2 regions of the Streptomyces sp. NPDC050264 genome follow, and region 1 is predicted to be linked to the other one. Evidence: riboswitches for the same ligand, from Rfam matches in the RefSeq annotation. Region 1 holds a riboswitch; the other holds the start of a gene.

Region 1 (7,608 bases):
CCAACGCGCCAACGGCGCCCTGGAGTTGTGGGCCGCGTCCGGCGACCGGCGTCTCGGCACGGTCGAGGGCGCGCCCGATCCCGCCGTCGGCCCGGTCACCGGCGGGGAACTCGTCGCCGGGACCACATCCGACGACCACACCGTCCGCCTCCTCGACCTGGACTCGGAAAGCGCCCTCGGGACGCTCCCGCTGCCCGAGGGCAACAAGGCGTCGTCGACGGGCCTCGCCCTCGCGGCGGACGGCACGAAGCTCATCACCGCGACCGAGGCCGACTACTCGGAGACCGACGACCCCGAACCCGACGGCCCGGCCACCGACGACATGGGTCAACTCATCGAATGGAGGCTCGATCCCCGTGTCTGGATCCGCACCGTCTGCTCGTCGGCCGGCAGGGAACTCCGGCCGCAGGACTGGGAGCAGCACATGGGCACGAAGGCGCCCCCGACGCTGCGCTGCGGGAAGTGAGGCGCGAAAGTTCGCCGCGGCGCTCGCGCTGATGACGGCGCTCACGTCGGCCGGGTGCGGGCCGGACACCGGCGACGGCACGGACGCCCGCAGCCCCGGTCCCTCCCCCTCTGCCCCTACGGTGATCCGCCTGCCGGGCAACGCCTCCCCCAGCGACATGATCCTCACCGACGAAGGGACGCTGTGGGTCGCCGAGGCGGACCTCGCCGCGATCGCGGAGATCGACCCGTCGGGGAAGGTCACCCAGCACCCCCTGCCCCGCGGCGCCGGGTACCCGCCCTCCCCTGACGACCTCCAGGAGTCGCCGGACGGCGGGATCTGGTACACCGCAGGCGACCAGATCGGACGCCTCGGCCCGTCCGGCGAATTCACCTGGTGGAGCGAGGGAGCCGACGCTCCCGGCAACGGCCCGGGTGCCGGCGACAACGGCCCCGGCTTCCCCGACGCCCTGGCCCTCGGCCCCGACGACACCATCTGGTTCGACAACTCCGAGCGCGGCTCGAAGGTGTTCAGCCGCGCCGACGCGAAGCGGGGGCTGGAACGCATCACGCGGCTGCCAACCCAGTTCGACGTCGCGGGTATGGCCCTCGGACCGGACGGTGCGGTGTGGTTCTCCCAGCAGCAGGAGTACGACGCGGAGCAGCGCGAGGGCATCGGCCGGCTCACCGCCGAGGGGGACTACAGGAAGTGGCCGCTGCCCGAGAACTCGGCCCCGCGCACCATCGTCGCCGGGCCCGACCACGCCCTCTGGTTCACCGACCGGCGCGGCATCGGACGTATCGACACCGACGGCGGCCTCTCCCACTTCCCGGTACGCGCCTCGAAGTACCCGAGCGACATCGTCCTCGGGCCCGACAAGGCCCTCTGGTTCACGACGGACCGCCGCGTCGGACGCCTCACCACGACGGGGCGTATCACCCTCTGGCCCGTACGGGGTGCGAAGGAGCTGGTCGGCATCGCGCCCATCCCGCACGGCGGCTTCTGGCTGGCGGACCGCGAGACCGACACAGTCCGCCGTTTCACACGGCCCCGCTGAATAACCCCTCCACGGCGGCCTCAACGGCTGTCACCCGCGCTGCCGCGCGCCTGGTCTGTGGGGCGCGCTGCGATCACGGCGGTGACCCGGGTTCGGACGTGTGTGTACGGCGGGGTTGGAGCGGCGCAACAGTTCGACGGCCTCGGGCGGCAGAGACGGCTCGGACATACAAGCTCCTCAGGTCCTCGGACGGACGGTTTGGGTTCGGTTCGGGTGCGGGTCGTCCGAGCCGGTGTATCAGACGGCGGCGACATGGGCTCCTCGGATGTGCCCGGCAGAACCAAGGCACGCCCGGCATCACGGCGGGAACGTGGCACGTCCCCACAGTCGTTCACGTCGGGAAGCGTCGGGAGTTCCCGGCCGTCTGGTCGCCGCCACACGTCGAGGTTCTTCTGTCGGGGTCAGTCCTGCGGAGTGAGCAGGACGACCGGAATTTCGCGGTCGGTCTTCTGTGCGTACTCGGCGTACAACGGGAAGATGCCTACCATCCGGGGCCACAGGAGCTCGCGTTCGGCCGGGGACGCGACCCTGGCGCGAGCGGTGAACCGACGGCCGCCGACCTGCACTCCGACACTCGGGTCCGCCTGAAGGTTTTTGAACCACGCCGGGTCCGCGTCGGCACCCCCTTTGGAAGCGACGACGACGAAGTCCTCGCCTGCGGTGCCGTAGATCAGGCACGTGCGGCGCGCGATGCCGGTCCTGCGTCCGGTCGTGGCGAGCACGAGCGTGTAGACGCCGTTCGACTCGTGTCCCTCGGTGCCGCCCGAGGCCAGATACGTACGGGTCTGTTCGGCGACCCAGTCCCATTGCGAGTCGGTGGCGCGGTCGAGGTCATCGGCGACAGCCATGACGGAAGGTCCCTTCTGGAACGGAAGTTCGGAATGGAGGTCTGGAACGGAAGTCTGATACGGAACGTGCTGACTGTCGATCTGCTTCGGTCGAGTGCCTACGGGTGCCTATGAGTACCTACGAGTACCTCGATCAGCCCGAGCCGTCGGGGTCGCTCGTACCCCTGGGACGGAGCCGGGACACTGTTCTCGACACAAGTACGCGTGCGATGTCGCTCAAGGCAGCCGCCATGGGGCTCGAAGTCCATACATTGAGCCGCTTCCGTCGGAGTGAAGAACTCGCTGAGCCCCCGCCCCTCGTGCCTCGACCCGTCCTGGTTCCGTTGAGACGAACAAGATCAAAGGGGCAGAAACATGCCCATGAGGCGCACCCAAACAATCCTGGGCGCTGCCGCGCTCCTCATGCTGACCGTTCCGGCGAACGCGCACGCCGCCGCGGTCGCCTGCGGCGGTGGTGTGTCGACCGGCCGGGTGGCCGTCAACGGCTGCATCAGCGCCCAGCCTCGTAGGCGACGTTCACCGCCCTCGGCGCCGTGTTGCGCGCCTTGATATACGCCGTGACCTCGTACTTCCGGGTCGTTCACGGAGGTCACTGGGTGAGGTTGGACAGCGGTCGCACCTACGTCCCGGCGGGTGAAACCCTCGGGCCGACGGAGGTAGGAAGCTCGACCCGGGTGTGCGGGCCCGTGAAGGTCGAGATCCGCCTCCACGCCCGGGCCGACGGTGCGGCATGGAGCGGCTGGTCCACCGCCGGCACGGCGCAGTGCCCGACCTGAGCGGCTGAACCTGCGGTCGCTTGGAGAGCAGTGCATCTGCGCTCCGACAATGCAGGGAACCTATCTGGGAAGTGTCTACGCACTATTCGCAGGAGGCGATGGCCGTGTCACCGGAGTCCGAGGGCGCCTTGTACCCAGTTCTTCGTCACGCCGTCCCGGGCGGAACGGCCATCACTCCAGCTCTTGCGCGAGAGAAAGCCGAACGGATGTACCTTCGGGCGCGAGCGGCGGCAGAGCGCGCCAAAGTTATGCGTGACCGTGCGGAGACATCCTGCCTGGATGCGCGGCGCATGCGCGTGAACACCCAGCGCGGGCTGGAGACCGCCCGCGCTCAGCTGCGCACAAAACAAGGCGCTCCCTAGCGCGCCGGTCCCGCGGGACGCCCCGGAAACCGGACGGGCTGGAGGGATCCGGTTGCTCGCGTAGGAAGGCGAGTTCTTCGGACCATGTCCCCGGCGTCGGGCTGTCGGGCCTGAGTCCTGATCGTCGGTCCATTGCTCGAAGGCGTACGTTCGTCGCAGCCCCGGCATGACATGTGTCATCCCCAAACGGAGATGTGCGGCCCTGCCCTGTCGCCTGCCCGCTCCGTAGACTCCACAACATGTTCAAATCACGCAAAGCCGGACGCGACGACGCCTGGGAAGGCACCGTCGTCGACAAGTCGCGGGGCATGCTCGATGGCTCGAACATGTACCACTTCGTCAAGTTCCGCCGTGCAGACGGCGAAACCGTGCAGGTCCGCATCGGCCGTCGGCTCTGGAAGTCGATCGCGGTCGGTGACCGGATCGTCAAACAGTCCGGGTCCGATCCGGCCAAAGGGTAGCCCTCCAGGCGCGAGCGAGCCCGAAAGGGCGGGGCGGGGCCGGCGCGGTGGCTTTCGCTCCGTCTCCAGCCCGTATCCTGCTCAGGCGTATACGCGCACGGAGTTCGTCGAGGTGAGGCTCGTCCACAGGCCCGTGCCGCAGTTATTGATGCCGAGGTTCCACGCCACGCTTCCCGTGCCGTTGTACCCCGTGAGTCCCTGCACCCCCGCCCCGCCCGTCTGGCAGTTCTTCACCGTGTAGTCGCCGACGAGGTTGGCCACGTTGTACGTGCCGTAGCGGTAAAAGGTGTACACCATGGGGTGGTTGGAGCTGCCGTCGAAGATGTCGCCCTTGTAGATGCAGACGTAGCCTGAACTGCACGCGGCCGTCTGCACCTTCGAGGCGGCCAGGGGCGCGGTAGTCGCCGCGAGCGGTGCCGCGGACGCGGCGAGGGTCACGGGCATGGCCAGCCCGAGAGCGGCGAAGAGTACGGTCAGGCCACGGCGCCCGGGGGCCGAGCGACGAGATCGAAGAGGAATCCGGTTGATGTTCACGCGCTCTCTCCCGTTTGTCGCAGCAAGGAAGCGACCCGTTCCGCAGCAGGACGGGCCCTCACGCATCCGGACGTCACCGGCACTGCGGAACGTGCGGCTTCCACTGGGACGGTGACCCGGTGGTCACGTACCAGTCGTTGATGTATCCGCTGTCGCTGTCGAGGTCCAGCGCGAACCAGTAGCGGTCGCCGTGACCGTCCGCGTCACCGTCGCCCGTGGTCCAGCAGGCCAGCATCATGGTGTCGCCATTGGCGTAGCGGTGCCCGGTCGTGCCCGAACCGTAGGACGGCCCGTTGTGGGATGCCAGGTAGGACCCGGCCGAGATGCCGGTCACCGACGCACACCACACCGTGTGGCCGTCGTGGTCGCAGGCCCAGCCGGCTGCGGACGCCGGCGAGGCGGTGGCGCACACCGCGGCTGCGGTCAGCGCGAACGTGCCTGCTGCCACGGCGGCGCGGCGGCACCACCGTCCGGTGGTACGGATGCGGCTCGTCATGGTGTTCTCCCCGTTTTTCCCTGTGGTCGTACGGCCCGGTCCCGCGCGGAGTCCGTTCGCACTTTGCGTGTGCCCGCGGGTCCGTTCCGGCCGAGGCCGGTAGCCGTACATGACAATAGAGGAGCGAACAAAAGGCCGCCAAGAGCTGTTTGAGCAGGGGCAGTTGGTGGTAAAGGGGCCGCACGTTCCTGATGTTCGACGACACCTCCCGGGCATTCTGGGCCGGGCCGCAGCACGTGGCCATCCCACACCCTTCACTGACGGGTGTGTCGCCGGCGTGTCTCCAGGTTCTACGCATTCACCGGTCAGCCCACCAGACAGCAGTCCCCGCACTTCCCGCCACCCGGGATTCGGTAGTACAGGCAGCAACTACGCCGCCGGAACGTCAGATCCGGGCCGGTGATCCAGCCGCTGCCACGCAGCCTTCCTGTTTCCAGCAAGTCCGTGGTGAGGTCGGTGAGTTCCGCGCGCAGGTCCGGCCGACGCCTGAGCAGCATCGCCGCCGACCCGACGAGCGCGGACGCGGTGTTCCCGGCCAGCAGTCCCGGTGCGATCTTGACGGTGAGTTGGCTTTCCAGTTTCTCCAGTGGGCCGTTGACCTCCGCGTACACGGCCTCCGCAAGGGACGGCAAGCGGCCGGTGAGCCTGCCCTTCGGATCTGCCAGGCGGAGAGCCGGGCCGCCTTCGACCCATTCCGCCGTGCTCATCTCGGGCACGATCCCGTGCAGGAGCGTGCAGGCCAACACCGGTGACCACAGCCGGGCGGCGAGTCCCAGGTGCGCGACGGAGACGCCGACGCGGGTTTCGTCCGTGGCGCAGCGATCATTGACCGCCCGCGCGAGAACGGTGAATTCCGAGAAGGTGAGCCGCCCCCTCCCGGCTCTCCGAGCATCAGGCCTCTCCGCCGCGTCCAGAACGAAGAACCCGTCGAGCCCCGCAACATCGCGAAGCGCCTCGGCGACGTCGCCGACCGAGAGTTCGCGCGGCACCTCACACACGACAAATCCCTTCCGTGCTCTGCTGGTTCACTCGGCTGGTCCACACGGCCGGAGCAGAGGCTCACGGAGTCTTGAGGCGGCCTGGCGGCTTGAAGAGGTAAAGGTCCAGGATCTCCGGGTGGGGCGCGACTCCAGGTCCGCCGGCGCTTATCCAGTCGGCAATGTCCTCGGTGGCGTCACGATCATTGACAAGGCCGAGCCATACCGGTCGGGCACCCGCCGCCCGGCCGGCCCTTGAGGGCTGTACGACGATGACGTTGGCCTGGTCACAGACGTCCAGGCACTCGGAGACACGCACCGGAGCCACCGCCCGCAACCGCGCGGTCTGCGCCGCGTGATCCCCACTCACCTTGACACTGCCGCAACAACAGTCGCGGCACACCACCACCCTGCACGGAACCTCGCGGTCCCGCCCAGCCTCCATGTCGCGGGCCGGCCTCTCGGGCATGCCGCACTCCTCCCTCTCGCCGGGGAAGTCCGCCCCGGGGTCCATCGAGGAGGCGACAGCGTGAGTCTCCTGGCTCTCGGGTCAGTGCTCGTCCCGGCCTTCCCACCCGCCTGGGCAGTGGCATGTCGGGATCCGCTCGCCGATCACAGTGGCGGTACCGCACCGGATTCACACCGGATTCCTCGAACCGCCGTCGCCTATGTCGTCCGCAATCATGCCATCCGGCCCGCTACCCGGTCTCGTACGGTCTCGCTGATCTGCGCGAACCGGTTGGCGCACAGGTCCGGCCGAGGCTCTGCCCCGGCCATCGCGGGAGCCGCACGACGGTGCCGGAGTCCGGCCGCGTCCAGACCCTCGACTACGCGCCCCGCACCCCGCCCCGCTCGGTCCCGGCCTGCCCGACAGACCGGCCACGCCCGCTCACGGCAACTCCCCCGCCCGCTTCGCCCGGGTCCACTCCAGCAGCCTGTCCACGGGCCAGGTCGTGACCACGCGCTCGGCGGGCACAGCGCACTCCTCTGCCCGCGCGCAGCCGATCACCTGCCAGTCCAACTGGCCCGGCGCGTGCGCGTCGGTGTCCACCGAGAACAGGGCCCCCGCCGCCACGGCACGGCGCAGCAGACGGCGCGGCGGGTCGAGGCGCTCCGGGCGGCTGTTGATCTCCACCGCGGTGCCCGCGGCCGCGCACGCCTCGAACACCGCGTCGGCGTCGAACCGCGACTCGGGCCGGCCTCGCCCGGTCACCAGCCGGCCGGTGCAGTGCCCCAGGACGTCGGCCCGCGGATTGCTGACCGCGGCGACCATCCGCCGGGTCATCGCATCGGCGTCCATACGCAGTTTGGAGTGCACCGAGACGACCACGACATCGAGCTGGTCGAGCAGGTCGGGTTCCTGGTCCAGGGAGCCGTCGTCGAGGATGTCGCACTCGATGCCGGTGAGCAGCCGAAACGGTGCCCAGCGGGCGTTCAGGTCGGCCACCGCCGCGAGTTGCTCCCGCAGCCTCTCGGGGGACAGCCCGCGGGCCACCGTCAGCCGTGGGGAGTGGTCTGTCAGGACGGCCCACTCATGCCCGACCTCTTGGGCCGCCCGGCCCATCTCCTCGATCGGGCTGCCGCCGTCCGACCAGTCGGAATGCAGGTGGCAGTCACCGCGTAGCAGCGCCCGCAGTCCGGTGCCCGCCTCG
Region 2 (7,608 bases), on a different contig from region 1:
CGGAATCGGCGAATCGCGGAATGCGCACGGCCGCTTCAACGAAGGCGGCTGGCCGCTCATCTTCGCCGGGGTCGCCGGGGTCACCGGGGTCGCCGGCCGCAACCCCGGCTGGACAGCTTCGGTGTGAACCTCAGATCCGGGCGGCGGGCCTTTCCTCGGCTGACGACCTCACACAGCACACGCGAGCAGCTGCTGTCTGACACGAGGATGTCCCTCTGGCCGCGCTGTCCGCCCGCCACAGCACCGTTCCTGAAAATCAGCGCCCTCGCGGCGGCTCACGAATGCGGCTCGAACGCCCGGGACTGATGTGAGCAGATCTGGGGCGTTGCCGAGCACAGGGTGAGGATCGGGCCTGATCAGGCACCCGCAGCTCAACCTGCCGGGTGACCCACCCCGCTCCCCCACCGGCCTACCGCGCATCACGGCACGCCGGAGCAAGTCGGCGGGGCGGGCCCGCGGGCACGACAACTACCGCGACGGGTCCGGGACTTGATGTCCGGGGGCTGTCACCGCCCCGCTTGCAGGAATCCCAGGTCCCGCAGGCACTCGGCCGACTCCACGATCGTCGTCGCGGCGGGGCGCGGCTGCCAGCCGAGGTCCTCGCGGGCCCGGTCGTTGTGGATGACCGGGCGGGGCAGATCCTCGCCGGGCGCCTCCCGTTCGGGAGCCCGCGCGGCGAGCGGGCCGAGTCGGCCGCGCAGGATGCCGGCCACCTCGACGAAGCTCAGCGTCGGGCCGTCGGCGACAGCCAGGAAGCGTCGGCCCGCCGCCTCGGGCGCGGCCATCGCGCGCAGATGCAGGTCCGCGACATCACGTACGTCGACGATGCCGAAGCGGGCGCGGGGGGCGACACTCATCGTCCCGTCGAGCATCGCCTTGACCAGTTGCATCGAGGAGCCGAGCGTGGCCGTCAGGGTGGGGCCGAAGATGCCTGTCGGGTTGACCACGACGAGTTCGGTGTCGCCGCCGTCACGCTCCATCAGGTCCCACGCCGCGCGCTCGGCGATCGCCTTCGAACGGGGATAGGGGGCGAGGCCGGGGGTGTCCGGATCGGTCCAGTCGGCCTCGGTGAACTCGGCGCCGGGTTTGGGCGTGTAGCCGATCGCCGCGAACGACGAGGTGAGCACGGTACGCCGGACACCCGCGTCGCGTGCCGCGCGCAGCACCCGCAGTGTGCCCTCGCGGGCGGGCACGATCAGCTCGTCGGGGTCGTCGGGCTGGGCCACGGGGATCGGCGAGGCCACATGGTGGACCTCTTCGCAGCCGGTCAGTGCGGCGGCCCACCCGTCGTCGGCCATCAGGTGCGCTGCGACGATTTCCAGGCCCGCGTCGTCGGCGCCGCCCCGGCGCACCGCCGCCCGCAGTTCCTGAGCTCGGGCGAGCGAGCGCACCGTCGTGCGTACCTCTTTACCGGACCGCAGCAGCGCGGCGACCAGCTGGCTTCCGAGGTATCCGGATCCGCCGGTGACCAGGACCGGGCTCATCGCGCCCCCTCCAGTCGCTGTGCCGCCTCGAGGGAACGCCGGGTCGCCTCGGCCTCCGCCTCGGCATCGCCGCGTTCGCGGGCGTCCCACAGAGCGGCTTTCTCCCGCAGATAGGCGAGCCGGGCGTGCTGGGCGGCGATCTCCGCCTCGACGCGGTCGGCGTGGCGCAGCAGCAGGTCGCGCTGTTCGGCCGCGGCGGACCGCCCACGGGTCCGGTTGCTCTGGTAGGTGCGCATGTCCTCGATGCTCATGCCGACCGCGCGCAGGCAGGCAAGCGCCTGGAGTTCATCGAGGTCCCGCTCGCGGAAGCGCCGGTGGCCGCTGCTCTCGTCGCGGTCGACCGGGCCGATGAGCCCGATGTCCTCGTAATAACGCAAGGTCGGCTCACTCAGCCCGCTGCGCCGGGCTACGTCCTGGATGGAGAAAACTGTCATGTGGGGAGCAGAACATACTTCAAGCGCTTGAAGGCAAATGTGCGGAATGCGCCTTCTGCAGCGGGAGGCGGCCGGTCAAGCCCCTTGAACAACGGAGCCGAGTTCCGCCGCCGCATCGCTGATCTCCTCCCACAGCCCGCCGCCCTCTCCGTGCCAGGACAGCGTCGGAGGGAGTCGATCAGCGCTCACGGTCCGCGTCGCGTCCTCAATCGCGCTCGTTGCCCGGGCGGACGGCGCAACGGGTCTCCGCCTCGGCCGTACTTTTGAGCCGGTTCACCCAGTCGATGAGGCCCGACTCCAGGGCGGCCTGGTTGCCGGGGATGTCGGCCTCCACGGGAGGGCCCGCCCAGGACTCCTCGGTGGTGGCGAGCACGCCGCCCCTGACCTTCTTGAACGTCCACAAGTGCACGCCGTCGATGCCGTTGACGGGGGCGCCCCAGGCGATGCACCGGTTCCTGTCGACCTTGGTGACCGTCGACGTGACCTTCATGCCCTGGGGTGACCACGCGAAGACCGACCCCGGTCGCAGCGGACCCGGTGTCTCTTTCTGTGCGGGCGTGATCTCGGGAATCCAGGTGTCCCATGCGTCGATGTCGGTGTGCAGGTTCCAGATCTCCTGCACGGGCGCCTTGATCAGAGCGCCGGCGCGGGCGATGACCGGGGCGGTCTTGTCGACGGTCACGCCCTGGCACTCCTGGAAGGTTGACGGGCCGGTGCCGGGCCGTGCCTCGTGGGCCGTCGCCATGGTCGGGGCGCAGAGAGTCGTCGCTGTGACGATCGCGGCTACGGCCGTGCCCTGAAGGAGTCTTTGTCGTGTGTTCATCGAGTCGGCTTCTTCCTCGGTGGCTGGTGGCTGGTGGTGTGGGGGTCAGCGCGCGGTGGACGTGAGGCGGCGGCGTTCGAAGGAGGCGGCGAGGACGTAGGCGCCGCCGGCGAGGACCCAGTAGAAGGCGGGGTCGCCGAGGAGAAGGGCTCCGCACGCCCTCATGTCGGGCCCGCTTCTCAGGCCTTCCCGCCTGGCCTCAGAGCGCCTTGAGCTGCCTGAGCATGTGCAGGGAGTCGGAGTTGAGCCAGTATTCGGCGAACCGGCCGTCCCGTACGAGGAGCGTGTCGGTCCCGGTGAAGGTGACCACGGTCCCGGGCGGGGCCTCGGCACCGGGGAAGCCGCCGCCGTAGGTGCCGGTGGCCGTCCAGCGCACAGACAGGTAGGCGCCGTCGAACAACGGCGGGACCTCGATGGCGAACTCCAGGTCCGGGAAGGGAGAGCGGCCGGCGCGGACGTAGGAGGCGAGCCCGTCGGCACCCCGCACGGAACTTCCGTCGCTGCCGTCGGTCATGACGCTATGGAGGCGGAAGTCGTCGGAGACGATGTCGGGGGCCAGGAAGAGATCGCCGTTCCAGAGCCTGAGCCAGGCGTCGAGCAGGGTCTTCGCATCTGTTGACGGGACGGAGGTCATGGTGGGTGGTTCCTCTCGTGCTTTGCGTATGAGAGCGGGGTTCAGCAGCCGGTGCGGGTTTCCGCGGCGGCCTTCAGATCCTTCAGCCAGATCTCCAGGCCGGCGCCGAGCGCTTGGGTCGACAGGTCGACGTCGGCCTCGGCCTGGTCGCCGGTCCAGGTCTCCTCGGTGCGGACGAGGGTGCCGCCCTTGACCTTGGTGAAGGTCCACACGTGGGTGCCCTCGTCGATGTGAATCCCCTCGCCGGTCGCCGGTCCGGTCCAGCGGACGCAGTCATCGCGCCGGAGCTGCTGGACGGTGGAGGTGACCGTCAGGGTGGTGGCGGGCGTCGCGGGGGTGGCGGGCACCGGGGTGGTCCACCGGAAGGCGGAACCGGGGCGCAGGGGACCGGAGTCGAGCCGCTCGCTGGACAGGACGGCGTCCTGCCAGGACGGCCACCGCTCCACGTCCGTCTGGGTCCTGAAGACGGTGCTCAGCGGCGCGTGGATCAGTATTTCGGTCCCGTAGCGCACGAGAGCGTCGGGGTCGGTGCTCCGTCCGCGGCATTCGACGGCGGCGTCGGGGCGGCCTGCGTGCGCCGGGCCGGGGGCGGCCCCGGCGGGCGCGGCGGTGACCGCGAGGGCGCCACCGGCCGCGGCGAGGGAAAGGGTGAGCGCAGCAAGGCGCGTGGCGAAGCGGGAGCGGGTGACGGACATGGTCGGGTTCCTTCCGTGGCGACTTCGAGAGATGAGGGCGGGCGGTTCTTCAGCGGCGGCGGACGCCGTGGACGGCGAGCAGGAGCGCGGCGGACGCCGCGACGATCAGGCCGACGAAACCGGGGTGGATGTCCTTCGACAGGCTCGGCGCGCCCTCCGGCCGCAACTGCCAGACGGCGAACGGGATCGCGTAGGCGAGAGCAAGCAGTGCGGCACCGGCCTTGACCGCCGCGTCGCGAGCCCCTGCCAGGGCGCCGATCAACGCGATCAGGACCGGCACGAACGCGACGAACGCGAACCCGGTGAGCACCAGGAGCGGGACGGCCCAGGCGGAGACGGTCACCTTCAGGGGCGTGCGCCGCTCCTGACGGGCGACGGAAACGGACGGTCCTGACATTGCTCTCTCCTTGCGTTCCGCACTGCCTCGAACTTGAACTTACGGTCGTAAGGCTACGCACGTTAAGGGAGCGCGAGCAAGGGCTTACGCCAATAAACTTTTGCGCGTAAGGTTACGAGGATGAAAGAGACCGATGTGACGAGTCAGGACACACCGAAGCGCGCCGCCCGCGTACGCAACCGGCGCGGCGAGGGCGGCCGTCTGCGGGAGGACATCGTCGATGCCGCCGCCGCGCTGCTGGACGAGACCGGCGACGAGCGGACGATCACCCTGCGGTCCGTCGCCCGCAAGATCGGCATCGCCGCCCCGTCGATCTACCCGCACTTCCCCGACCAGCCGGCCATCATGCTGGCCGTCGTCCGACGGGAGTTCGCCGCGCTCGAGGCCCATCTGCGCACCGCCGTGGACGAGGCGGGCGACGATCCGCGGGACCGCCTCTACGCCCTGTGCCGCGCCTACCTCGGCTACGCCCAGGACCACCCCGCGCGCTACCGCACCATGTTCGGCGGCCTGTGGATGCCGACCCTGGGCGACAGCTCGCTGACCGAGGAGGAACTGACCACCCTCGGCGCGACCGCCCTGCAGTTCCTCGCCGAAGCCCTCGCCGACTGTGTCGCCGCCGGACAGTCGACGGCCACCGATCCCCAGCTGGACGCCGTCACCCTCTGGGTCTGCCTGCACGGCCTCGCCCACCAGCACGCCGCCACCCGCATCTTCCCCTGGCCTCAGGAGAGCGTCGCCGACGCCATCATCACCAGGGTGGCCGAGCTGAACGACGTATGACGAACGTGGCCTCGGCCCAGCGAGACGGCTCGGTGGGGCAGTTGGGGTCGGAGTGTCGTCGGCGACGGCTGCGATGCGAGGACGATGGGGGCCTGGAGCACCCGCTATGCTTCAGGCGCCTCGTGGGGGAAGTCCGGTCGAAGTCCGGCGCTGACCCGCAACGGTAGGCGGAGCCTCGCAAGAGGTTCCGTGAGCCCGATTACCCGCGGTGGTGAAGCTCCTGTCAATCGCCGTGGACTGCGAGAGGTGCTGCGTACGGCGCCGTCCGGAGCTGCTCCTTCTTGATCACGCAGGTGCGCGGCCCGAGGCGAAAGCGATCCGCCTGTGGCCACGCTCCGCACCCGAATACCCGCCGTACCGCCCCGCGGCACGAACAGAGGGACCTCCCCAACCCGGCGCGTCCCGCTGCCTCTGCTCGTGACCGGCCTGTGTGTCGTGCTCCCCCTCTCCCTCGCCTGCGGCGCGGGCATCGGAGCATCGGGGCTCTCGTGGGGCGAGGCACTGCGCTACCTGTGGGCGGGACTGACCGGCGGGTCCATAGCCCCGGACGACGTCTCCTCCTACCTCATCGTCTGGGAACTCCGCTTCCCGCGTGCCGTGCTGGCCGCCGTCGTCGGCGCCGGTCTGGCGGCCGTGGGCGTCGCCGTCCAGGCCATGGTCCGTAACGCACTCGCCGCTCACGACCGTGCCCTGGAAGGACGGCTACCAGAAGACCGGATGGCTGTCCAAGAAGCAGATCACCAAGGAGCTGATCCTCGACGCACGCGCCGACCTGGTCTTCGCGGGCTGGAACTACGGATTCAACGAAGGCGAAGGCTTCACACCGCAGGCCCTGCACCAAGTCGGCGTCGACTCCTACCTGCTCAGCGAGTCCTGCCGCAACGGACAGGGCAGAGCGCGCGGGGTGATGGCGCCGCTCGACGCGCTGTACACGGACCTGCGGAACCTGGGCACGGTCTTCGATGTCGAGGACCGGTCCGAGACGCTCATCGCCTCCTTCCGCAAGCAAGTCGCCCAGGCACAGGCGAGCGCCCCGAAGGGCGCCGAGCGGCCGCGGGTGTTCCTCTATGACAGCGGGCAGGACAAGCCCTTCACATCCGGTGCCTACGCCGGACCCCACGACATCATCACCAAGGCCGGCGGCGACAACATCATGAAAGACCTCAAGGACAGCTGGGTGACCGTGGGCTGGGAAACCGTCGTCGCCCGCGACCCCGAGGTCATCGTGATCAACAACTACGGGGACACCACCGCGGAACAGAAGCGGAAGTTCCTCACCTCCTACAGTCCGCTCGCCAACGTCTCCGCCGTCAAGAACGACCGGATCGTCGTCCTCGACTACGTCGACCTCGTCGAAAGCCCGCGCAATCCCGCGGCCATCAGCTCGCTCGCTGTGGACCTGAGGAACCTCGGCTCCTGACCCCGCGCACCCGCTCTTCCGGCGAACGCGTGCGAGTGCGGGTCAGTCCCGGTCGGTGTGCTCGCGGAGAACCTTGCGGTCGGTCGCGTCGATGTCGTAGGTCGTCTTGTTCCAATCCTTCGTGGTGACAACGTCGACGGACCACATGGGCCCGCCCTGGTCGGTGTCGTCGAGTTCGACGGAGGTGACGGTGCCCTTGGTCTTGTCCGTCGCGGTCTGCGCGGCCTGCTGCGGGGTCACCTTGGCCTTGCCCAGCCGGCCGGCGAGTTCCTGCTTGTCGTCGCCGTCCTGATCGGATTCCGGCTGCGCCTTGTCGGCCTTGCCGGTGACGGCGTCGACGCGAACGGTGTGCTCCGTACCGTCGTCCATCGCTACTTTGGCATCCCAGCCTGGCTTGTCGGCCGGGCCCTTGAGCTCGATCGACACCGGCTTCGACCCGTCCACGGCCTTCACCGCCGTCTCCAACGCCTTGTCGTAGCTGACCTTGGCCTTCGGAATGAGGGCTTTCCGCTCGGCCTGGTCCTCGGTGAGGCCGCTCGCCGATGCGGAGGGCGTCCCCGACGCGTGGGCGTGGCCGGTGGGCGCGCCGGTCGAGGCGGCACTGCTGTCGTCATTGCCGCACCCCGTCATCAGGGCTCCCGCCACGACTACGGCACACGCCAGGCCGATGCCTCGCATGCTCGGCAGACGTCGGCAGGTTTGTGCTGAGTTTTCTCGTTCTGTACTCATATGGCCACGTTATGGCGGTCGCTGAAGTCCCGCCGCGGCGCCGCGCCGACCCGAGGAGCGCGTGTGCTCTGGAGCCGGACGGCTCCTGTCCAGGCACGTGGCGATGGACGGGGCCGCCGCGTCGAACCGTGCGTATTGCTACGGGCCCGGCGCGGATGGACATCCGCGCCGGGCCCGTGCAGACCTCACGACGTGCCGATCACCTGAGC

What was found. A riboswitch is a leader RNA that binds a small molecule or an ion and turns the genes downstream of it on or off. The one in region 1 is predicted to bind cobalamin.
Region 2: linked by a shared signal. The riboswitch ahead of AB0J02_RS42425 (iron chelate uptake ABC transporter family permease subunit) and the one ahead of AB0J02_RS23180 ((2Fe-2S) ferredoxin domain-containing protein) in region 1 are both predicted to bind cobalamin.

The regions. Positions count from the first base shown of each region.
Region 1 covers NZ_JBFAKV010000012.1:197,920-205,527, forward strand. The annotation lists gene AB0J02_RS23145 (hypothetical protein) at 1-466, shown strand, start outside; gene AB0J02_RS23150 (hydrolase) at 498-1,502, shown strand; gene AB0J02_RS23155 (nitroreductase family deazaflavin-dependent oxidoreductase) at 1,904-2,350, opposite strand; gene AB0J02_RS23160 (hypothetical protein) at 3,728-3,949, shown strand; gene AB0J02_RS23165 (hypothetical protein) at 4,031-4,393, opposite strand; gene AB0J02_RS23170 (hypothetical protein) at 4,557-4,979, opposite strand; gene AB0J02_RS23175 ((2Fe-2S)-binding protein) at 5,285-5,977, opposite strand; gene AB0J02_RS23180 ((2Fe-2S) ferredoxin domain-containing protein) at 6,039-6,425, opposite strand; cobalamin riboswitch at 6,488-6,609, opposite strand; gene AB0J02_RS23185 (PHP domain-containing protein) at 6,846-7,608, opposite strand, start outside.
Region 2 covers NZ_JBFAKV010000051.1:11,531-19,138, reverse strand. The annotation lists gene AB0J02_RS42460 (aldehyde reductase) at 507-1,484, opposite strand; gene AB0J02_RS42455 (MerR family transcriptional regulator) at 1,481-1,918, opposite strand; gene AB0J02_RS42450 (SRPBCC family protein) at 2,124-2,741, opposite strand; gene AB0J02_RS42445 (ester cyclase) at 2,941-3,375, opposite strand; gene AB0J02_RS42440 (SRPBCC family protein) at 3,417-4,070, opposite strand; gene AB0J02_RS42435 (hypothetical protein) at 4,120-4,467, opposite strand; gene AB0J02_RS42430 (TetR/AcrR family transcriptional regulator) at 4,588-5,250, shown strand; cobalamin riboswitch at 5,335-5,476, shown strand; partial or broken gene AB0J02_RS42425 (iron chelate uptake ABC transporter family permease subunit) at 5,575-5,925, shown strand; partial or broken gene AB0J02_RS42420 (ABC transporter substrate-binding protein) at 5,927-6,670, shown strand; gene AB0J02_RS42415 (PepSY domain-containing protein) at 6,713-7,348, opposite strand; gene AB0J02_RS42410 (hypothetical protein) at 7,599-7,608, opposite strand, start outside.